DNA from 2 places in the Polaromonas sp. P1_F4 genome. Region 2 is predicted to be linked to the other one. Evidence: riboswitches for the same ligand, from Rfam matches in the RefSeq annotation. Region 2 holds a riboswitch; the other holds the start of a gene.
The links. A riboswitch is a leader RNA that binds a small molecule or an ion and turns the genes downstream of it on or off. The one in region 2 is predicted to bind S-adenosylhomocysteine.
Positions count from the first base shown of each region.

Region 1: another riboswitch for S-adenosylhomocysteine. It lies ahead of metH (methionine synthase); the one in region 2 lies ahead of ahcY (adenosylhomocysteinase).

Region 1 covers NZ_JBFUBP010000008.1:136,447-143,831, reverse strand. Annotated here, with positions in the region: gene metH (methionine synthase) at 178-2,997, opposite strand; S-adenosyl-L-homocysteine riboswitch at 3,013-3,109, opposite strand; gene AC1DYQ_RS16735 (Crp/Fnr family transcriptional regulator) at 3,203-3,811, shown strand; gene AC1DYQ_RS16730 (Bug family tripartite tricarboxylate transporter substrate binding protein) at 3,864-4,847, opposite strand; gene AC1DYQ_RS16725 (homocysteine S-methyltransferase family protein) at 5,100-6,146, opposite strand; gene AC1DYQ_RS16720 (rhodanese-like domain-containing protein) at 6,437-6,829, shown strand; gene recQ (DNA helicase RecQ) at 6,950-7,385, shown strand, end outside.
Region 2 covers NZ_JBFUBP010000015.1:71,365-78,749, forward strand. Annotated here, with positions in the region: gene AC1DYQ_RS21740 (TlyA family RNA methyltransferase) at 1-366, opposite strand, end outside; gene ahcY (adenosylhomocysteinase) at 514-1,944, opposite strand; S-adenosyl-L-homocysteine riboswitch at 2,046-2,120, opposite strand; gene AC1DYQ_RS21750 (HAD-IIB family hydrolase) at 2,385-3,197, shown strand; gene AC1DYQ_RS21755 (MFS transporter) at 3,313-4,551, opposite strand; gene AC1DYQ_RS21760 (TetR/AcrR family transcriptional regulator) at 4,659-5,234, shown strand; gene AC1DYQ_RS21765 (Bug family tripartite tricarboxylate transporter substrate binding protein) at 5,347-6,318, opposite strand; gene uvrA (excinuclease ABC subunit UvrA) at 6,701-7,385, opposite strand, start outside.

The sequences.
Region 1 (7,385 bases), on a different contig from region 2:
AACGGGGTTCCATCTGTCGTTGTTCAACGTTTCCCATGCCGCAAAGGTAAACACGCTTTGGCAGGCGGCTGTGTATTTATGTAAACGCAGGTTATTTTCCGGCAAAGTCACCGTAAACGCGAATTGCAACGGTGGCCCTGAACCGTTCACGGCCTGCGCCCGGCCATAAACCGGCTTTCAGAGATTGGGCGCCAGCAGGCGCTGCAACGCTTCGGCCTTGAGGCCGCGCCGCTTGGCCAAGTCCTGCAGCTGGTCGTCGCCGATCTTGCCCACATTGAAATAGGTGCTCTCAGGGTTGCTCAGGTAAAAGCCGCTGACGCTGGCGGCCGGCGTCATGGCCAGGCTTTCAGTCAGGGCCATGCCGATTTCTTCGGCTTTGAGCAACTCGAACATCTCTTTCTTGACGCTGTGGTCCGGACAAGCCGGGTAGCCGGGTGCGGGACGTATGCCCTGGTATTTTTCGGCGATCAGCGCCCCGCTGTCCAGGGACTCGGCGGGCGCATAGCCCCACAAATCCTTGCGCACTCTTTGGTGCAGGCATTCGGCAAACGCCTCGGCCAGTCGGTCGGCCAGCGCCTTGAGCATGATGGATGAGTAGTCGTCATGGTCGTCGAGGAAGTACTTTTCCTTTTTCTCGGCACCTATGCCTGCCGTGACGGCAAAAAGACCGATGTAGTCCGGAATTTCTGAGGTATTTTGGCCCGCAGCGCCCGAATATCCGGCGCGAGCAGCTATCAATTCAGTAGCAGGTACCTTGGGTGCAACAAAGTCAGCCAGGCAACGGCTGGGGCGCATCACACCGTCAATCGCGGTTTTCTCGGTCTGCTGGCGCAGGCCGTACCAAGTCATGGCCACTTCGCTGCGCGACTCGTCGGTGTAGATCTCGATGTCGTCGCCCACGCTGTTGGCGGGGTACAGCGCCATCACGCCGTTGGCGGTGAGCCAGCGGCCTTCGATCAGGCGCTTGAGCATGCGCTGCGCATCGGCGTACACGCGCACAGCCTCGGTGCCTACCACCTCGTCTTTGAAAATGGCCGGAAACGCACCCGCCAGATCCCAGGTCTGGAAGAAAGGTCCCCAGTCGATGTACTGGGCCAGCTCCGACAGGTCGAAGTTCTTGAACACGCGACGGCCAATGAACTTGGGCACGGGCGGTGTGTAGTTGGCCCAGTCCATCGACGTGGCATTGGCGCGTGCTTTGGCCAGCGGCCACATCGGCACCTGCTTTTTGTTGGCGTGCTGGGTGCGCACCTTGTCGTAGTCGGTGTAGAGCTCTTCGATGTATTTAGCAGCCTGGTCGGAGAGCAGGCTTTGCGCCACGCTCACGCTTCGGGACGCATCAGGCACATACACCACCGGGCCTTCGTAATGCGGGGAGATCTTGACGGCCGTGTGCACGCGGCTGGTGGTGGCGCCGCCAATAAGCAGCGGGATCTTTTTGATGCGGAAATGGTCGTCCTTCTGCATCTCGGCCGCCACATATTGCATTTCTTCCAGGCTGGGCGTGATGAGGCCCGACAGGCCGACGATGTCGGCGCCCTCGACCTTGGCGCGCGCGAGGATCTCATGGCAGGGCACCATCACGCCCATGTTGACGACCTCGAAGTTGTTGCACTGCAAGACCACCGTCACGATGTTCTTGCCAATGTCGTGCACATCACCCTTGACCGTGGCGATGATGATCTTGCCTTTGGTCTTGACGTCACCGCCGGCGGCTTCGAGCAGCAGCTTTTCGGCTTCGATGTAGGGCAGCAAATGCGCCACGGCCTGCTTCATCACACGGGCGCTTTTGACGACCTGGGGTAAAAACATCTTGCCCTGACCGAACAGGTCACCGACGATGTTCATGCCGTCCATCAACGGTCCTTCAATCACATGCAGCGGCCGGCCGCCCTCTGCAAGGATCTCCTGGTAGACCTCTTCGGTGTCGGTCACGATGTGCTCGTTCATGCCGTGGACCAGCGCGTGCGACAGGCGCTGGCGCACCGGCAGGGCACGCCACTCGTTTTTCTTGCTGTCGTCCTTGGCGCCGCTTTTGGCGGTTTCCGCCACTTCGATCAGGCGTTCACTGGGAGTGAGTTCGGGCTCGCCTGGCTTATAGACCGGTGTGCGGTTGAGCACCACGTCTTCGACGCGCTCGCGCAGCACCGGATCGAGGTCGTCATACACGCCGACCATGCCGGCGTTAACGATGCCCATGTCCATGCCGGCCTGGATCGCGTGGTACAGGAACACGGTGTGGATGGCTTCACGCACCGGGTCGTTGCCGCGAAAGCTGAAGGACACGTTGGACACGCCGCCAGAAACCTTGGCGCCCGGGAGGTTCTGCTTGATCCAGCGCGTGGCGTTGATGAAATCGACCGCGTAGTTGTTGTGCTCTTCGATGCCGGTGGCGATCGCAAAAATGTTCGGATCGAAGATGATGTCTTCGGGCGGAAAGTCCAGCTCATCGACCAGCACGCGGTAGGCGCGCTCGCAGATTTCGACTTTGCGCTCATAGGTGTCGGCCTGGCCTTTTTCATCAAAAGCCATCACCACCGCCGCCGCGCCATAGCGCTTGAGCAGTTTGGCCTGCTGCCTGAAGGGCTCCAGGCCCTCTTTCATCGAGATCGAGTTGACGATGCCCTTGCCCTGGATGCAGCGCAGGCCGGCTTCGATGACGCTCCACTTGGAGCTGTCGATCATGATGGGCACGCGGGCGATGTCGGGCTCGCTGGCGATCAGGTTCAGGAAGCGCACCATGGCGGCCTGGCTGTCCAGCATGGCCTCGTCCATGTTGATATCGATGATCTGGGCGCCGTTTTCGACCTGCTGACGGGCCACGGCCAGCGCCTGCTCGTATTCACCGTTGAGGATCATGCGGGCGAAGGCCTTGGAGCCGGTGACGTTGGTGCGCTCGCCAATATTGACAAACAGCGTGCCCGCACCGATGGCGACCGGCTCCAGGCCGGACAGCTTCATGGGGGGAACATTGGGTAAAGATTCAGTTTCAGACACGGACTCACCTTGAGGCAAAGGTGAGCGTCGTTGCCGCAGGGGCCGCCGGAAGCCGCCGCCTGTAACCCAAGCCTGACGAACGCTTGTGTTCGCTGCAACGCTCCTTGGGTTACCATCATTTTAAGGGCTGAACGCCGCCCGCGCCATATCCTTGCGCCAATGGCAAGAGATACCAACAAAAGTCCAGGGGATAGCCGGAGCCACCATGTTTGAAAACCTGTTCGGCAGAAAACAGAAGGGAACGCCCGATGCGCCCGAGTCCATGCGTCCCAAAGACCGCATGCGGGCCATTGAGGGCTCCAGCACGGCCGAGCTTGCCGCCAGGCTGCTGATTGCACCAACCGCCCTGATGCAGCTCACGCCCGAAGAGGCTTTCACTGTCGTCAGCTACATGACGCCGCGCAGGATTTCCGAGGGAACGACCTTCATCCGCGAAGGCGACAAGAGCGATACCGGTTATATGGTGCTGCTGCTCGAAGGCGAAGTCACCGTCGAAAGCATTGTGGTCAGCCGCCGCACGCCGGTCACCATCACGGTGCTGGGCCCCGGCAGCCTGATCGGCGAAATGGGCCTGGTCGACGGCCAGGCGCGGCTGGCATCATGCACTGCCAGCAGCGACGTGAGCTGCGCCGTGCTGTCGCGCGCAGCGCTTGAAAAAATGGGGGAAGAGCAACCGGTGACTGCGGCCAAACTGATGTTTGCCGTTTCGCTGCGCATCGCCGAACGGCTGCGCGACACCAGCGAAAAACTCAAGATGTACAGCCAGCTGGTACAAGCCATGCAGCAGGAAATCGACCGGCTGATGCCGGGCTGATTTCCGTCTGGCAGAAAAGCGGGGATGGCGGCAGGCTGGCCGCCCTTTCGATTTAGTCGAGCTTGATTTTGGCGACCTTGATCAGGCGTCCATAGTCGGCGTGCTCTTTCATCACCATGTAGGCAAAGTCGGCAGAGCTCATGGGGCTGGGGGTAGCGCTCATGCGTGCAAACTTTTCCGCGGTATCGGGCGTGTTGAGCGCGTCGGCGAATGCCCGCTGAAGCTGGTCTGCCGTGGCTTTGGGAAGGTTGGCCGGGCCAAAGATGCCGAACCAGGTGCTGATGTGAAAGCCGGGCAACACGTCATTGATGGTCGGAATTTCCGTGAAGCTGCTGGAGCGGTTGATGGTGGTCACGCCAAAAGCGACCAGCTTGCCCGACTTGATGTTGGCGCTGGCAGAGGCCAGGTTGTCGAACATCAGGTCGGTCTGGCCGGACAGCAGGCCAGCCTGCGCCTGGGCCGAGCCGCTGGAAGGCAGGTGCACCACGCTGATCTTGGCCAGGCTTTTAAACAGCTCGCCCGCGAGGTGGCCGGCGCTTCCATTGCCGCCGGAGGCATAGTTCAGCCGGCCGGGATTCTTGCGTGCGTAGGCAATCAGGTCCTTGGTGTCCTTGATTTTCAGCCGCCTGGCCGTTTCGGCATTCATGACCAGCACGTTCGGCACCCGCGCCACCAACGTGATGGGCGTGAAGTCCTTCAATGCGTCGTAGGGCATGTTCGGGTAGAGCCACGGGTTGATGGCATGGGTGGCCACCGCCCCCATCACCAGCGTATGGCCGTCTGCAGGCGCCTTGGCGACGAGGGCCGCACCCACGTTTCCGCCGGACCCCGGCCGGTTGTCAACCGTGACTTCGGTTTTGAGCAGGGGACGCAGCTTCTCGGCCAGGATGCGCGCAGCGTTGTCCAGCGGGCCGCCGGCTGGATAGGGCACGACGATCGTCACCGGTTTTTGGGGCGACAGTTGCGCATGGCCTGCGAAAGCCGTCATCGCCAATATGAATGCCGCTGCGGCCTTGATGAATAAACCCACCTTCATGATTTCCTTGGTTGTGTTGTGTTGCGTTGTTTTGCCGAACCATCAACGCTGCAAGGCGCAGCGCCGGAGAATGAAAACAGGGTTCGGCAAAGGGGCCTGACTATAGCCGCGAAATATGACTTTTCGGGATATGACCGGACACGCCATCTCGTATGCATACTTATTAATTACACGTACGTTGGGGTCGGGAAAGCGGCTTTTTTCAGCCACCCGACCGGCATCACCCGGAAATGATGCGGGGCAGCGCTGCCCTCAGGCGGCCTCTTTGTAGAAGGCGCCGCGCTGCAAGGAGCGGCTGGCAACCGGCGCAACCGCGTGGGCGATGGCACCTATGTGATCCGGCGTGGTGCCGCAGCAACCGCCCACGATGTTGACAAGGCCTTCTTCGGCAAACTCGCGCAGCAGGCGAGACGTCACGTCGGGCGTTTCGTCAAAGCCGGTATCGCTCATGGGGTTGGGCAGGCCGGCATTGGGGTAGCAGCTGATGAAGGTATCGCCCGCCACGCGAGCCAACTCCTGGATGTAAGGGCGCATCAGGGTGGCGCCCAGTGCGCAGTTGAGGCCGACCGCCAGTGGTGCGGCATGGCGCACGCTGTGCCAGAAGGCCGTCACGGTCTGCCCGCTCAGGATGCGGCCCGAAGCGTCGGTCACGGTGCCGCTGATGATCAGGGGCAGGCGCTCGCCGGAGTTGTCAAAGTACTCATCTATGGCAAACAGCGCGGCCTTGGCGTTGAGCGTGTCGAAGATGGTTTCGACCAGCAGCACGTCGCTGCCGCCCTTGACCAGTGCCTCCGTCTGTTCGTAATAGGCCTTGCGCAACTCCTCGAAACTGGTGTTGCGCGCGCCCGGGTCGTTCACGTCGGGGCTGATGCTGGCCGTCTTTGGCGTAGGTCCAAGGGCGCCGACGACAAAACGCGGCTTGTCGGGCGTTGAAAACTTGTCGCAAGCGGCACGGGCGATGCGGGCCGACTCGTAATTCATCTCGACGGCCAGGCCGGCCATGTCGTAGTCGGCCTGCGCCACGGTCGTCGCGCCGAAGGTATTGGTTTCAATCATGTCGGCGCCCGCAGCCAGGTAGCCCTCATGGATGTCCTGGATCACGTCGGGGCGTGTCAGGCTCAACAACTCGTTGTTGCCCTTCACGTCTTTGTGGAAGTCCTTGAAGCGTTCGCCGCGATACTGGGCCTCGTTGAGCTTGAAGCGCTGGATCATGGTGCCCATCGCACCGTCAAGAATGGCGATGCGTTGTTCCAGGATGGCCGGCAGTTGCTGCCCGCGGGTGTAGATGATTGGCTTCATGCCCCGATTTTAAGGCGCTGCGTCATTTCCAGCGGACCCGCAGATAGCGCCCCTGTTTTCAGCCGGGCATTCTGCGTCGGATAAGGCTCCAAGCCAGCATAAGCCGTGGAACCGGCTTTGCCGGGCCACAGGCGGGCGGCCCCCGAGGGGCTGGAGCCCGCGTCTCCAAGCCTGCCTGCGCAGGCTTGGACGGGCGACAGAGGCGAAGCGTCTCGCGAGACGCGGCCTGCAAGGCCTCGGGAGCTACACGAAGTGAGCGACCGTGGGGGCTTAGACTATCAGCCCCGACTATGAAAAACTTTCAACCCAAAGAAGCCTGGACCTGGCTGCAGGCACACCCTGACGCGCTGTTTGTGGACGTGCGCATGGAGATCGAGTCGCTGTACGTCGGCCGCCCGCCGGGCGTGGTCAACGTGCCGTGGTACGAATACCCCGACCTGCAGCCGGACCCGCAAAAGTTCGCCGATGCCGTGGCACGTGAAGCCGCCGGCAAGGCGCAGCCGGTGCTGCTGATCTGCCGCTCCGGCAAGCGCACGCTGGACGCCGGCAAGGCCCTGGAAGCAGCCGGCTTTTCTGATGTGCAGCATGTGGTGCACGGCTTTGAAGGCGAGCTGGACGAACAGTTTCAGCGCTCCACACTTTCCGGCTGGCGGTTTGACGGCTTGCCCTGGGAGCAGATGTAGCCGGTGCACACGATTATTTATGCATCAAACAGGCCTCCGGCCCATATGTGACGAGCGCAAGCAGCTACCTTTTTCATAGCATCCATTTTTTCACCGCCCCCGACTTTCTGGCCTAAAACCTTGTCTTCACTGCCCATTTCCCCGCCCCCGCCGACGTCCCTGGACGTGCTTGGCCGGGTTTTTGGCTATGACAGCTTCCGCGGGCCGCAGGAAGCCATCGTGGACCACGTGGTGCGCGGCGGGGATGCTCTGGTGCTGATGCCCACCGGCGGAGGCAAGTCGCTGTGCTACCAGATTCCGGCCATCGTGCGGCAAAACGCCGGCCACGGGGTCACGGTGGTGATCTCGCCGCTGATTGCGCTGATGCATGACCAGGTGGGCGCCCTGCATGAGGCCGGGGTGTCCGCTGCATTTTTAAATTCGACGCAAAGCTTTGAGGAAAGCAGCCAGCTTGAAAAGCAGCTGCTGCGCAACGAGCTGACGCTGCTTTACGCGGCACCCGAGCGCATCAACACACCGCGCATGAAAGGCCTGCTCGGCTCACTGCATGAACGCG
Region 2 (7,385 bases):
GCTGGCGTGCAGCTGGCCATGGCCCACATCAACGCCCACCACCTGCATGGCGCCGTGCTGCAGCAGGCAGTCGGTAAAGCCGCCGGTGGACTGGCCCACGTCAAGGCAGCGCAAGCCATCCACCTTCAGGCCGGTCGCTTTCAGCGCGCCTTCGAGCTTGAGCCCGCCGCGCGAGATGTACTTGGCTTCGGTGGTGTCCAGCAACTGCAGTTCAGCGCCGGGCGGAATCTCGTCGCCGTTCTTGGCGACCTTCTTCCAGGCAGCGTCGCTTTCAGGACGCCACTGCACACCCGACGCAATCAGGCGCTGGGCCTGGGAGCGGGTGGCGGCATGGCCGTGTTCGACGAGGAATAGGTCAGCGCGCATGTAGTTCCAGAAAAAAAGGGCTCAGCGCGTCGCGAGCGGCCGTCAGGCTAGGCGCGGGAGGACCCATGAACCGGAGCGTACTGGAGGTACGTGAGGATTCATGGAGGGACCCGCAACGACGCATCACGGCCGCGCAGTAGCGCGGGATCAGTAGCGGTAGGTGTTGGCTTTGTACGGGCCTGCTTTGCTGACACCGATGTACGCAGCCTGCTCGTCGCTCAACTCGGTCAGCACAGCGCCAACCTTCTTCAGGTGCAAACGGGCGACCTTTTCGTCAAGATGCTTGGGCAGCACATAGACCTTGCCCACTTCGTAAGCGTCTTTTTTGGTGAAGAGCTCGATCTGTGCGATCGTCTGGTTCGCAAAGCTCGACGACATCACGAAGCTCGGGTGGCCGGTGCCGCAGCCGAGGTTGACCAGGCGGCCCTTGGCCAGCAGGATGATGCGCTTGCCGTCCGGGAAGATCACGTGGTCGACTTGCGGCTTGATCTCTTCCCAGGTGCATTTTTCGAGTGCAGCAACGTCGATTTCGTTGTCGAAATGGCCGATGTTGCAGACGATGGCCTGGTCTTTCATCTTCGCCATGTGCTCATAGGTGATGACGTTCTTGTTGCCGGTGGCGGACACAAAAATGTCAGCCTTGTCGGCGGCGTATTCCATGGTCACGACCTTGTAGCCTTCCATCGCGGCCTGCAGGGCGTTGATCGGGTCGATCTCGGTCACCCACACCTGGGCGCTCAGGGCGCGCAAGGCTTGTGCAGAGCCCTTGCCCACGTCGCCGTAGCCGGCAACCAGTGCAACCTTGCCGGCGACCATCACGTCGGTGGCGCGCTTGATGGCGTCAACCAGGGATTCGCGGCAGCCGTACAGGTTGTCGAACTTGGACTTGGTGACGGAATCGTTCACGTTGATGGCGCGCAGGGCCAGCGTGCCCTTGGCCGACATTTCATTCAAACGCAACACGCCGGTGGTGGTTTCTTCGGTCACACCGATGATGTTCTTCAGGCGGCGGCTGTACCAGGTCGGGTCTTGCGCGAGCTTGGCCTTGATCGAGTTGAACAGGCAGATTTCTTCTTCGCTGCCGGGCTTGGAAATGAGGCTGGCGTCTTTTTCGGCCTTGGTGCCCAGGTGCATCAGCAGCGTTGCGTCGCCGCCGTCGTCCAGGATCATGTTGGGGCCTTCTTCAGGCGTGCCCTTGGCACCGCTGAATTCGAAGATCTTGTGGGTGTAGTCCCAGTAGTCGGCCAGGGTTTCGCCCTTGATGGCGAACACCGGCGTGCCGGCGGCGGCGATCGCGGCGGCAGCGTGGTCCTGCGTCGAGAAGATGTTGCACGAAGCCCAGCGCACTTCAGCGCCCAGGGCCTGCAGGGTTTCGATCAGCACGCCGGTCTGAATCGTCATGTGCAGCGAACCGGTGATGCGTGCGCCCTTGAGCGGCTGCGCCTTCGCGAATTCTTCGCGGATGGCCATCAGGCCGGGCATTTCGGTTTGCGCGATGTTCAGTTCCTTGCGGCCCCAGGCGGCAAGCGAAATATCGGCAATGGTGTAGTCGGTGGAAGGTTTCAGGACGGCGCTCATTTGGTAACTCCAAAAGTCATAGGTCAAACTGGGCAAAATAGCCACGAGCCTGTACGTCAATCGGGGAGTTTGTTGTTAGCCTCACCCGGTTTGAAAGCACATGCGGGTGAGCGTGGTTGCAAATGAAAGTCCTGAGCCTAGACCACATGGAGTGGGTTGCAACGCTCCTCAGGAAGCCATGATTATAACAAATCACCCCCGTCCAGGCTCACTGGCGTGTAGCCCGTTCCCCCCTCAAGGGGGCGGCGCCTGGGGCCGGCAAAGCCGGACCCTCGGCCCCCACTGGTGAAATACTCCCGCTGCATCCGCCCTGAATCTTCAAGCCAGCATGAGCCGTGGAACCGGCTTTGCCGGGCCACAGGCGGGCGGCCCCCTCGGGGGGCAGCGACCCACACGAAGTGGGGGAGCGTGGGGGCCACATTCAGTGCGAAAATTTCACCATGCAAGAACTGAACACCTGGCCGGACAGCCAGCGGCGCCGCATCACCGGCGTCTTCACCGACATCGACGACACCCTGACCACTGAAGGCGCCATCACGGCCGATGCGCTGGCTGCGCTGGGCGAATTGAAAGCGCGAGGTTTCAAGGTCGTGGCCATCACAGGACGGCCGGTGGGCTGGAGCGAACCCTTCGCAGTGACCTGGCCGGTGGATGCCATCGTGGCCGAAAACGGTGCGGTGGCGCTGCTTTCCGAACAGGAAAATGGCCGGCAGACCAAGCAGGACGGGCGCAAGCCGCTATCAAAGCTGTATCAACAGGATGCGGCGACTCGCGACGCCAACTTCGCCCGCATGCAGGCCGTGCTGGCGCGCATCGAGCGCGAGCTGCCAGGCATCACCCGCGCCACCGACTCGCCGGGCCGCGAAACCGACATCGCCATCGATCACAGTGAGTTTGTGCATTTGAGCGACGCGCAAATCGCTGCGGTGGTGGCGCTGATGAAAAGCGAGGGCATGCACGCCACCGTCAGCAGCATCCACATCAACGGCTGGTATGGCAACCACAACAAGCTCGAAGGCGCGCGCTGGATAGTCCGGCAGCTCTGGCAGCGCGACCTGGACGCCGAGATGGATCAATGGGTCTATGTGGGCGATTCGACCAACGACCAGCTGATGTTCAAGACCTTTGCCAACAGCGTGGGTGTGGCCAACATCGCGCGCTTTGTGCCGCAGCTGGCGCACCTGCCGCGCTATGTCACCCAGGGCGAGCGCGGCGCAGGTTTCACCGAAATGGCGCGCGCTTTACTGGATTAACAACCGCGGCTGCCCCGCGTTACCTCAGCGGGTGCCGCGGATCGGGCTTTGCCCGGCCGCAGGCACCGTCCCCTGAAGGGGAGGGGACGCTACACGAAGTGAGCGTCAGCAGGGGTTAGCTATATTGGCGGCGCACTGAGCCCCAGCGCAACCAGGCGCCGAGAGCCGCTACCGCCAGAACCAGCGCGGCATAACCCTCTACCGTGGCAGGCAAGCCCAGCGGCGCGATCAAGCGGCCTGCCAGCATGGCGGGCACGCTGAAGGCCAGGTAGCTGATGGCGTACAGCGCAGAAAACAACTCCGCTCGCTGGTGCGGCTGTGCCATCGGCGCCAGCGTCTGCACCTGCGCGGAGAAAGCCGAGCCGCCGCCGAAACCGGCCAGCGCCGTCCCCGCGAAAAACAGCGCCACGGAACGGGTGACCAGCGACAGGACCACCAGACCTGCGCCCACGGCAAGCAAGCTCATGCCGATGGCGCTCATGCGCACGGGCGAAAAGCGCCTCAACAAAGTCGGCGAAGCAGCGCCCAGGCCGAAGAAGGCCGCAATGGCCAGGCCGTTAACGATGCCGTCGTGGATGCCAAAGATTTGCTGCAGCACGGAAGGCACCAGCGACAGGTACAGGCCCGCAAGCGACCACACCGCCAGCATTGTCGGCACGCCGCGCACAAATTCGGCGCGCGCCTGCACCGGCACCGAGATGCGCGGCACCAGCGAAGCCAGCGCGCCGGGGCGCGGCGTGACGCTTTCGGGCAGGAACAGCGTGGCCACCGCACCCACGACGCAGATGGCGACCAGCACGCCGAACACCAGCGGCACCGGGTGCAAGGTGAACTTGACGGCGATACCGGTGAGCAACGCGCCCACGGCCAAGCCCGCCAGCGGCGAAACGCTGCCGATCATCGCGCCCAGGCGTTTCTGCGCGGCGGGGGCGGCTTCCACCACCGCCGCCGTCAGCGCGCCGCCGACCATGCCGGTGGCGATGCCCTGCACGATGCGCGCGGCGATGATGCCGCCTATGCCTTCGGCCAGCAAAAAGGTCAGCATCGCGCCGGCCTGCAGCAACAAAGCGGTAAACACCACGGGCCGGCGGCCGATGTGGTCAGACAGCGAGCCGGCCACCAGCAGCGAGGCCAGCAGCGCAATCGCGTAAATCGCAAAGGCCACCGTCAGCAGCGCGGGCGAAAAGTCCCACTGCTGCTGGAACACGACAAACAGCGGCGACGGCGCACTGCCCGCCACGAAGAACGCGAACAGCAGGATCGCCAGCAGAGGGAAGGCGGCTGCGGGCGGCAGTTGCCAGCGGGCGGCCTTGGTGGGTGATGATTGCAAAGAGGGGGCGGCTGGTGCAGTCATGGGGAAACGCTCGACTTTCTTAAAGCAAATTTATTTGCGTTTGCAAATTCTACGCCAACTGCAAAATTAACGCAAACATCATTGCTTTTAGGCTAAAATTCGCCCTGATGAGCACCTCCCAAACGCCCCAGAACAAACGCCCCGGCGGACGCAGCGCCCAGGTGCAAATCGTGGTGCGCAAGGCGCTGGAAGAACTGATTGCCCAGGAGGGCCGCGACAAAGTCACCGTGCCGGCCGTGGCCGAGCGCGCCGGCGTGAGTGCTTCCAGCATTTACCGGCGCTGGGGCGACGTGAACGGCCTGCTCGGCGAAACCGCCCAGCAGCGGCTGGACCCGAACCGCCCCCTGCCTGAGACGGGCGACCTGAAAGCCGAACTCACGGCCTGGGCCAAAGAACTGATCAACCACCTCAACAAGCCAGGCAATGCCTCACTGCTGAAGGCCGCTGCCGCGCTGGCGGGATCAGAAGAAACCAATTGCCTGAAAAACCGCCGCAACGAAGCCACGGTTCTGGTCAAACGCGCCCAGGCCCGCGGCGACGCCACACCCACCGTGCAGCAGGTGCTGGACCACATGATGGCCCCCATCATTTACCGGTTGATTTTTGGTGCTGGCGTAGAGCCCGCGTTGGCGGAACAGTTAGCCGACGAATTGTTTGTCTTGGCAAACCCGGTCAGCAAATAGACCCGAAGAAGCCCAGGAGGCCGCGGAACCGGCTTTGCCGGGCCGCAAGCCTCGTCCCCTGCAAGGGGAAAAGGGACTACACGCAGTGAGTCCCGATAGGGGTGTGCTTATTTCAGTTGGGCTTGGCTAACCCAAGCTTGTCTATCAACACTTTTTCGCGCCCAACTGTGTCTTGCGCAAACTTCGTGTAGTCCGCGGAGCTCAGGTAGTTGGGCAGCATGTCGTAGCGGCCCAGCGCCGCGACGTAGCTCGGTTCTTCCATCGCTTTCTTGAAGGCGTCGTGCAGGCGCTTGACCACCTCGCGCGGCGTACCTTTGGGTGCGCCTATGCCAAAGGGCGAGTTCTGCACGATGTCGTAGCCCAGCTCTTTCAGCGTGGGCGCGTTCGGGAATTTGTCGAGCCGCTTCTCGCCCCAGGTATTGAGCACGCGCAGCTTGCCGGCCTCGACCTGCGGCGCAAAACCGGTGCTGTCGGCGCCCGCCATCAGCTGGCCGCTGACCAGTGCCAGCATCAGGTCAGCGCTGCCTTTGTAGGGTACGTGCTGCAGCTCGATGCCGGCCTTCTGTGCGATGAGCTCGGTCGTCAGGTGCGGGCTGGTCAGCGTGCCCGTCGAGCCGTAGGTCAGCTTGCCGGGGTTGGCCTTGGCATAGGCGACAAAGTCAGCCCAGGTCTTGAACGGGCTGTCGGCAGGCACCACGATGCCGAAGGCATAGCCAGTCACATTGATCACGTAGCTGATGTCCTTGACCGGGTCCCAGTTGATTTTGGTGGTGTAGCCAAGGCGAAACACGCCCAGCGGAATTTGCGCCAGCGTGTAGCCGTCAGCCTGCGCGCTTTGCAGTTGCTGGGCCGGCAGGGTGCCGCCCGCGCCGGGCTTGTTCTCAACGATCACCGTCTGCCCCAGAATCTTCGAGGCGTTGTCGGCCAGCGAACGCATGGTGATGTCGGTGGGCCCGCCCGCCGGGAAGGCGACGATCAGCTTGATCGGTTTGACCGGGAAATTTTGCGCATGGGCCGCACCCCACACGCCGGCGAGGGAAATGGCCAGGGCGGCGGTGATCTGCAGTAAAGGGCGGCGTTGCATCGGTGTATCTCCTGATCCTGAAAGTATGGCGGCTTGAAGCCCATATCATGCGTGCAGCAAGCCGCCATTGCATCAGGGCAACACCTGAAAGCTTGTCACGTCGGCGTCAGCCAAATCTTAAAGCGTTTTAAGCGTTTCAACCATACAGGACGAACGCAAGCAGCTATCAATTCAATAGCAAACCATAAGCCCCCCTGCAAGCAGGGGGCCGCGGGACTGGCTTAGCCAGACCGCAGGCGCCGCCCCTGGAAGGGGGAAGGCGCTACACGAAGTGAGCGTCCGACGGGGTGAACTAATTCACCGCCCCCTGCAAGGGGGAACAGGCTACACGCAGTGAGCCTGGACGGGGGTGAGCTTATGAATCCGACGGGGGTGCTATCTACTATCTGTTCAATACGCTTTGCAAAGCCTTCCCGGTGTGCGTGCCCAGCTTCACCACCGCCTCAGGCGGTGCCGAAGCCACCACGCGCCCACCTGCGTTGCCGCCGTCCGGCCCCAGGTCGATCACCCAGTCGGCTTCGGCGATCACGTCCAGGTCGTGTTCGATCACCACCACGCTGTGCCCGCCGTTGACCAGGCGGTGCAGCACGTGGATCAGCTTTTCCACGTCGGCCATGTGCAGGCCCACGGTGGGTTCATCCAGTACATACAGCGTGTGCGGCGCCTTCTGGCCGCGGCGCGTGATGTCGTCGCGCACCTTGCTCAGCTCGGTCACCAGCTTGATGCGCTGCGCCTCGCCGCCCGAGAGCGTCGGCGAAGGCTGGCCCAGGGTGAGGTAACCCAGGCCCACGTCTTTCAGCAACTGCAGCGGGTGGCTGATGTTGGGCATGGAAGAGAAGAAATCCACCGCCTCGTCCACTTCCATCTTCAGCACGTCGCCGATGTTTTTCCCGCGCCAGGTCACGGCCTGCGTTTCGGGGTTGAAGCGCGCGCCGTGGCAGGTTTCGCACAGCACCTTCACGTCGGGCAAGAAGCTCATGCCGATGGTGCGCACGCCCGCGCCTTCGCAGGTGGGGCAGCGGCCTTCGCCGGTGTTGAAGGAAAAGCGCCCGGCGCTGTAGCCGCGC